Regions from separate parts of the Pseudomonas sp. HR96 genome, predicted to be linked through region 1. Evidence: predicted binding sites of a transcription regulator. Region 1 holds the regulator's gene; the other holds the start of a gene.
What was found. The regulator FliA, encoded in region 1, starts transcription of late flagellar genes. The targets are predictions, from matches to a motif close to CTAAAGTTTNNNNNNNNNNNGCCGNTAA.
Positions count from the first base shown of each region.

Region 2: a site for FliA is predicted at 1,897-1,924, ahead of SFA35_RS25050 (methyl-accepting chemotaxis protein). Genes of this name have one in related genera too.

Region 1 covers NZ_CP139141.1:1,748,289-1,752,497, forward strand. Annotated here, with positions in the region: gene flhF (flagellar biosynthesis protein FlhF) at 1-1,229, shown strand, start outside; gene fleN (flagellar synthesis regulator FleN) at 1,345-2,178, shown strand; gene fliA (RNA polymerase sigma factor FliA) at 2,172-2,921, shown strand; gene SFA35_RS08235 (chemotaxis response regulator CheY) at 3,037-3,411, shown strand; gene SFA35_RS08240 (protein phosphatase CheZ) at 3,431-4,209, shown strand, end outside.
Region 2 covers NZ_CP139142.1:1,181-5,389, forward strand. Annotated here, with positions in the region: gene SFA35_RS25030 (response regulator) at 1-68, opposite strand, end outside; gene SFA35_RS25035 (DNA-binding protein) at 454-1,056, shown strand; gene SFA35_RS25040 (hypothetical protein) at 1,056-1,316, shown strand; gene SFA35_RS25045 (hypothetical protein) at 1,417-1,812, shown strand; gene SFA35_RS25050 (methyl-accepting chemotaxis protein) at 1,964-3,604, shown strand; gene SFA35_RS25055 (TonB-dependent siderophore receptor) at 3,873-4,209, opposite strand, start outside.

The DNA.
Region 1 (4,209 bases):
GCCGCATCGCCGGCGGTGTCGAGCTGACGGCTGCGCTGGACTACAAGCTGTCGGCGCTGGCCCCCCGCGTACCCAACATCGAGCTGGAAGATGAACTGCGCAAGACCCAATCGCGTATCGTTTCCGCCCAGGCCGAACTGAGCAACCGCAGCGACAGCGACGGCGCCAACAACCGCCAGCTGTTCGCCGGCCTGCCGTTGACCGCCTCCGAGCCGCTGGTCGAGCCCAATTTCGTCGAGCCGGTGCGCCCCGCCGCAGCTGTGGCCCCTGCGCAGCCCGCGGTCGACCAGCGTCTGTTCGACTCCATGCGTTCGGAGCTCAACGGCCTGCGCGAGCTGCTGGAAGTGCAACTCGGCTCGCTGGCCTGGACCCAGCTGCAAGGCAGCCAGCCGGAGCAGGCCAACCTCTGGCGCCGCCTGCAACGCATCGGCCTGTCCGGCCCACTGTCGCGCGAGCTGCTGAGCCTGACCGGTGAAATTCGTGAACCTCGCCAGGCCTGGCGCATGCTGCTGGCCCACCTGGCGCGGATGATCCATACCCCGGAAGTCGAGCCACTGGAAGAGGGCGGTGTGATTGCCATGGTCGGCCCGGCCGGCATGGGCAAGACCACCACCCTGGCCAAGCTGGCGGCGCGCTACGTACTCAAGTACGGCGCCCAGAGCATCGCCCTGGTGAGCATGGACAGTTTTCGCATCGGCGCCCAGGAGCAACTCAAGACCCTGGGGCGGATCCTCAACGTTTCGGTGACCCAGGTCGACCCGGGCCAGTCGCTCGGCCAGGCATTGGAGCCACTGCTGCGCAAGCGCGTGATCCTGATCGACACTGCCGGCCTGCAGGCCAGCGACCCGGCCCTGCGCATGCAACTGGAAAGCCTGGCCGGGCGCGGCATTCGCGCCCGCAACTACCTGGTACTGGCCACCACCAGCCAGAAGCAGGTGCTGACCGCCGCCTATCACAGCTACAAGCGCTGTGGCCTGGCCGGTTGCATCCTGACCAAATTGGATGAAACGGCGAGTCTCGGCGAAGTGCTGAGCCTGGCCATCAGTACCGAATTGCCAGTGGCCTACCTCACGGACGGCCCGCGCATTCCGGACGATTTGCACCTGCCGCGCCGGCACCAGCTGGTCAGCCGCGCGGTGAACGTGCAAATGCAGGAGGAGCCCAGCGAAGAGGCCATGGCCGATATGTTCGCTGACCTCTACCACAGCCCTGACAAGCGTGTGGGCTGAGGGAGATGGGTGAGATGACGTTCCAAACTACCTACATCGATGGTCTGCATGCCCTGGTTGTCCAGGCGCAGTCGGTCGTGTGGCCTCGGTCTAAGTGACAAGGTAAACAACGAACATGGGCAGCATGCATCCCGTACAGGTGATCGCGGTGACCGGCGGCAAGGGTGGCGTCGGCAAGACTAACGTGTCAGTGAACTTGTCTCTGGCGTTGGCCGAGCTTGGCCGCAGGGTCATGCTTCTGGACGCCGACCTGGGGCTGGCGAACGTCGACGTCCTGCTGGGGCTGACACCCAAACGCACCCTGGCCGACGTGATCGAAGGCCGCTGCGAGCTGCGCGACGTGATGTTGCAAGGCCCCGGCGGGATCCGCATCGTGCCGGCCGCGTCGGGCACCCAGAGCATGGTGCACCTGTCGCCTGCGCAGCACGCCGGATTGATCCAGGCGTTCAGCGACGTCGGCGACAACCTCGACGTGCTGGTGATCGACACGGCCGCCGGTATCGGCGAGTCGGTGGTCAGCTTCGTGCGCGCCGCTCAGGAGGTCCTGCTGGTGGTGTGCGACGAGCCGACCTCGATCACCGACGCCTACGCCCTGATCAAGTTGCTCAATCGGGACTACGGCATGAACCGTTTCCGGGTGCTGGCCAACATGGCCCAGAGCCCGCAGGAAGGTCGCAACCTGTTCGCCAAGCTGACCAAGGTGACCGACCGCTTCCTCGACGTTGCACTGCAGTATGTCGGTGCCGTGCCGTACGACGAGTGCGTACGCAAGGCGGTGCAAAAACAACGCGCGGTGTACGAAGCTTTCCCGCGTTCCAAATGTGCCCTGGCGTTCAAGGCCATTGCCCAGAAGGTCGATACCTGGCCGTTGCCCGCCAACCCGCGGGGGCACCTGGAGTTCTTCGTCGAACGTCTGGTTCAGCAAACTAGCGCAGGGCCCGTATCATGAGCGCGAGCGGATATCGTATGTACAGCAAGGCTTCCCGCGAGTCCCAGCAGTACGAGTTGATCGAGCGCTATGCGCCTCTGGTCAAGCGAATCGCCTATCACCTGCTGGCGCGCCTGCCAGCCAGCGTGCAGGTGGAGGACCTGATCCAGGCCGGCATGATCGGCCTGCTCGAGGTGTCCACCAAGTACGACTCGAGCAAGGGCGCCAGTTTCGAGACCTACGCGGGTATCCGTATCCGTGGCGCGATGCTCGATGAAGTGCGCAAAGGTGACTGGGCACCCCGTTCGGTGCACCGCAATACGCGCATGGTCAGCGACGCGATTCGCGCAATCGAGGCAAAAACTGGCCGCGACGCTAAAGATCACGAGGTTGCTGCCGAACTCAAGTTGAGTCTCGACGATTACTACGGGATCTTGAACGATACCTTGGGCAGCCGGCTGTTCAGTTTCGACGACCTGTTGCAGGACGGCGGCGAACACGAAGGCTTGCATGAAGATGGCGCCAGCGGTTCGCTGGAGCCCTCGCGTGACCTGGAGGACGAACGCTTCCAGGCGGCCCTGGCCGACGCGATCGCCGGCTTGCCGGAGCGCGAGAAGCTGGTCCTGGCGTTGTATTACGACGAGGAGCTGAACCTCAAGGAAATCGGCGAGGTATTGGGGGTCAGCGAGTCGCGTGTCAGCCAGTTGCACAGCCAGTGCGCGGCACGTCTGCGCGGCCGGCTGGGCGAGTGGCGAGCGCGATAGCGGGTAACGGGAATGCCTGACAGCAGTCGCTGGAAGATAAAAATCGGATTTGATTGAACGCCCGCCCAGGGTCTGGGCGAGTCAAGACTGCTTGGAGGTCTAATTGGACAAGAACATGAAAATCCTCATCGTTGACGATTTTTCGACGATGCGGCGGATCATCAAGAACCTGTTGCGTGATCTGGGCTTTACCAACACGTCCGAGGCCGATGATGGCAACACGGCGCTGCCGATGCTGCAAAGCGGTGGGTTCGACTTTTTGGTGACCGACTGGAACATGCCCGGCATGTCCGGCATCGACCTGCTCAAGCAGGTGCGTGCCGATGACCGCCTCAAGCACCTGCCGGTGCTGATGGTGACCGCCGAAGCCAAGCGCGAGCAGATCATCGAAGCCGCCCAGGCCGGCGTCAACGGCTATGTGGTCAAGCCTTTCACCGCTCAGGTGCTGAAAGAAAAAATCGAGAAGATTTTCGAGCGCGTCAACAGCTGATGACCGCCACGGGGGCGCAATGGACCAGAAAAAGAATTCTTTGGGGGACTTCGAGTCGACCCTGAAGAAACATGCCGTCGAACTGGTGGACAGCCTTGAAAAAGGCAAGTTCGGCGACGCGGTGCAGTTGATCCATGAGCTGAACCAGACCCGTGATCGCGGCTTGTATCAGGAAGTCGGCAAGCTGACGCGCGAGTTGCACAGCGCCATCGTCAGCTTCCAGATCGACCCGCACATGCCGCAGGCCGAGGAGGTCTCGCAGATCACCGACGCCACGGAGCGGCTGTCCTATGTCGTGCGGCTGACCGAGAACGCGGCCAACCGGACCATGGACCTGGTGGAGCAGAGCACGCCGGTGATGAACGCGCTGAGCGACGAAGCCCATGCCCTGAGCGTCGACTGGCAGCGCTTCATGCGCCGGGAAATCGGCGCCGAGGAGTTCCGCGAGCTGGCTCGTCGGGTCGACGGCTTCCTGACGCGCAGCGAGCAGGGCAACCGCGAGGTGGGCAGCCACCTCAACGACATCCTGCTGGCCCAGGACTACCAGGACCTGACCGGGCAGGTGATCAAGCGCGTTACGCAATTGGTCACGGAAGTGGAAAGCAACCTGCTCAAACTGGTGTTGATGGCCAGCCAGGTGGACCGCTTCGCGGGCATCGAACACGACCATCAGCAGCTTCGCGATGAAAAAGATCACGAAATACATCCTGCCAGGGGTGAAGGTCCGCAGATTCATGCCGATAAACGTGAAGACGTTGTATCCGGTCAAGACGATGTCGACGATCTGCTGTCCAGCCT
Region 2 (4,209 bases), on a different replicon from region 1:
CCATCGATTTGACCCGGCATCTTCAGGTCTGTGGTCAGAAGTGTGACGGACTGGGACTGCGTCTGGATGTATTACCAAGCAGCATCCGCGCTGGAAGAAGCCTTCACACGGTAGCCTAACTCCTCCAAGACCTCGACCATCAGGTCAAGAATCTGCAGTTGGGGAGCCCGCAGAAAGCGGACTAAATCGTACGTTAGGCTATTGTTTGCGATCAGTTTTTTAAGCAAACCCACCATATCTTTCAGATACCTACGGTTTTAGGTGTGCCCGTTTGAAGTACACCTAAGACGTGCGTCAGACAGGTTACTCATCCGCGTCAGTGTAGGGCCGCTTTGTCCATTGTCTGACGCTTTGGCACTAGGTTCTATGGCCTCAATCTGACGGGGCGAAGGCTTAGCGTACGATTTTTTTCCGTTTTCTCAATTGACCCCTATTCCCCGAACCCGCGACCTGGTGCGCCATTACGCCGCGCAGCTGCTCGAAGCGGGCGGGGAGGTGTCAATCAGCGCGATCCGCGGGCGGATCCTGGACGACCATGGGGTGAACGCCTCGCCCAATGTGGTGGGGGACGAGGTCAAGCAGTTCTGGGCGCGCACCGGGCCCTTGCTCAGTGCCCGGCTCAAGCGCCCCGGCATCCCGGAGGCGGTGTGCCAGGCCTTGGACAGCGTGTGGGAGGTGGCGCTGAACGAGGCCACCGCGGCGTACGCGATCGAGCGCGCGGGGCATGTGCAGCAGGCGGACCAGGCCACGGCGCGCGCTGCGGCCGCACTGGAACGGGCGGAGCACGCCGAGGGACGGTTCGCCGATCAGGAACGGCAGATCGGGCTGCTGAGCGAGCAGGTGCAGCGGTTGAGCGCGCAGCTGGACAAGGCCCAGGCGCAGCACGAAGAAGTCCGCAGCGAGCTGCGCGAGGTGATGACGCAGCATCAGCAGCAGGCGCAGCGGCAGGCCACCGAGCTTGCGCGTCTGCAGACATCGCACGGGGCCGAGCAGGCGCGCTGCGCGCCGAGGTCAGCCGCCAGGCGGACATCTTTGAAGGCACCACGAACCATCTGATGATGGAGACCAGCCGGGTACGCGATGCGGCGAAGCTCGAGACCGAACGGCTGACCCGGGAACTGGCGCACAGCCGCGAGCTCGTCGACCAGCTGCGCGTGCAGCGCTCGAACGCCCGCGAGGAAAGCGCCGGGCTGCGGGCCCAGGCCGAGAGTGCGGGGCTGCAGCTGCGGCAGCTGAAAACGGCCTATGACGGGCTGGTGGCTCAACAGGTCGCAAGGAAGGTGGCGCGTAAGGGGCTTTTTTGCGCGGCGGGATGAGGCATCATCACGTCTTACCCGCAAGGCGGCTGACCCGGCTGTATCGGCAGGTCGCTTGGCCTACGTATTCATGGCAGTACTGACATCCTCCGAGACACGCATGACCGTTGAACTGACTGAAGAAGACATGCGCCAGGCGTTGTTCGGCGCCGCGCAGGCACCTGCGCCGCAGGTGACGATCCACGATCCGATGGCGCACATCCCCGACGTGGTGATTGTGCCGCCGGCAGTGGCCACAGCAGGTCGGAAAAAGAAACGTGGCGGGGCTTTTACGCTGCGGATGCGGGTAACCCTGCAGGTGGGCAACGTGTTTGAAGGGGCGACGCAGGCCTATGTGCATGAGGCCGATACGATCAGCAGGCTGCTGGCCGAGCAGGAAGCGGTCAAAGTGGCCAGGAAGAAATATCGCTACGTCGAGGTGGTGTCGGTCATGGCCATCGGTGAAGGTCGCCCAGGCAAGATCACCGACGGCCGTGACGGTCCGGTGTACTTTTGAGCTGATGCCTTTAGGTCAGGCCGATGGCAGTTGATCCACTACACTCATACCTTTTAGCGAGTATCGACTATTGATCCTGTCGACTTAAAGTTAACTCCCGCCCAGCCGATGGTCTGGAAGCTCTTTCCCCAAAAACTGCCGAGTATCGCCAATGTCCTCGCTGACCCATTTCAAACTGAAGTCCAAACTGCTGCTTGCCTTCGGTTTGTGCGCACTGATCACCGTCGCCGTCGCGGCGCTTGGCCAGTCCGGCATTGCCAAACTGTACGGGCAAACGCAGGACATCGTTAGTAATAACCTCGTTTCCATTCAAAAAACTGATCAGCTCAAGGCAAACGCCATTGCCACCAACCGTGACTTTTTCAAGACCATAGTGCTGACTGCCGCCCATGCCGGCGCAGATGATATCAATGCGGCTATCCAGTCCTATCGCGATAATCAATCCGAAGCTCAAACTGTGTTCAAGGCCTATCGGACCACGCCACTGGAACCGGATGAGCGAGCTGCTGGCGATGATTTTGAGCGTGACTGGCCTGCGTACATTTCGGCGATGGACTCAGGCTTTGCGGTACTCAAAAATGGTGATGTCGGGCAGGCAAGAATGATCGCCACCGACAGCGTGACGCCGGCGTACAAGAAGGTGGTTGGCGAAATCAAAATCATGACCGAGTCAAATGCTCGCCAGGCTAATGAAACCACCCAAGCTGCGGCGAGCACAAACGTCCAGGTCAGGTGGGTACTGATTATCGGTTGCCTGATTGCCATCGTGTGCGCCGTCGCACTCGGCATGATTGTAACGGCTATGATCACGAGGCCCATTTATAGATCGGTTGAAGGAGCGGGTAGAATTGCGAAGGGCGACCTGACCGGGCATATTGAAGTTCGAGGCACTGATGAAACGGGGCAGCTCCTGAAGTCGCTCTCCGACATGCAAAGCAACCTAAAAGGCACGGTGCAGCAGATCGCCAATGCGTCCGATCAATTGGCATCTGCAGCAGAAGAACTGACCGCCGTCACTGAAAACAGCACGCGTGGTCTGGTGACGCAAAACGATGAAATCCAGCAAGCGGCCACGGCAGTCAATGAGATGACGGCTGCTGTTGAAGAAGTGGCGCGCAATGCAGCCAGCACTTCGCAGATATCCAGCCAGACCGCTGAAGACGCTGCAAAAGGTCAGATACAGGTGAAACAGGCCGTGACCGCCATCAATACTGTGACCGTGGAAATCAATGACTCTACCCAGCGTGTGGAAGCTTTAGCTGGACAGATACATGACATTACTCAGGTTCTGGAGGTCATCCGCGGCATTGCTGAACAGACCAACCTGCTGGCCCTGAATGCTGCGATTGAGGCCGCAAGGGCCGGTGAGCAGGGCCGAGGTTTTGCTGTTGTGGCCGACGAAGTCCGAGCTCTGGCTCATCGCACCCAATCCTCAACGGGCGAAATAGAAGCCATGATCGCTCGAGTGCGTAACGGAGCCGACGAAGCGGTTCAGGCCATGGGTAAAAGCAGAACCCTCGTACAAAGCACCCAGTCGCTGGCTACTGAAGCTGGCCTGGCGCTGGAGCGAATCAGCGAAGGCGTCAACCAGATCAACGAGCGCAACCTGGTGATTGCCAGCGCGGCAGAGGAACAGGCTCAGGTAGCCCGTGAGGTAGACCGTAACCTGGTGAACATTCAGGACCTGTCTACACAGACGGCTGCAGGAGCCAACCAAACCAACGCCTCGAGTCACGAGTTATCGCGACTGGCTATCTCGTTCAATACGCTGGTTGGTCAATTCAAGCTTTAAAATCCAGGAATATCCGGCAAAACGTTTGTAAGTGTTGGCGCTGATGCCGAATTGACCTAATGACCAGTGCCGAGCTGACCCAGCAATAATCGGTAAATATCCAGCATCGATAATAGTGCGCAGGATGGAAGCCTGGGTCAGCAAGATTTTGGAAACTGGGTCCATTCTGCGGTGGCGTTAACAGCCCCGGAGCAGCTGGTGCAAAGCGGTGCGGCGGGACGCAGCCTTGCGACAGCTACTACAGGCCCAGGGCTACTCCGCTACCCCATCAATACTTCCAGGTAACCGAAGCCATCACATTGCGCGGGTCACCGTAGTTGCTCTGCGCATACCGCACGCTTTGCAGGTACTTGCGGTCGGTGACGTTGTTGAGGTTGACCTGGGCGCTCCAGTGGCTGTCGATGTCGTATTTGCCCATCAACCCCAGCAATGCGTAAGCGCCCTGGTTCGACGCTGGCAGATCGTCGGTTGCAATCTTGCTCTGCCAGGTCAGGTTGGCACCCACTTTGACTTTCGGCGCCATGGGCAGCTGGTAGGTCATAGACCCGTTCAGCTGGTGGCGAGGAATGAAGCGGCGGGCGCGGCTGTCGTCGGCGTCGGTGATG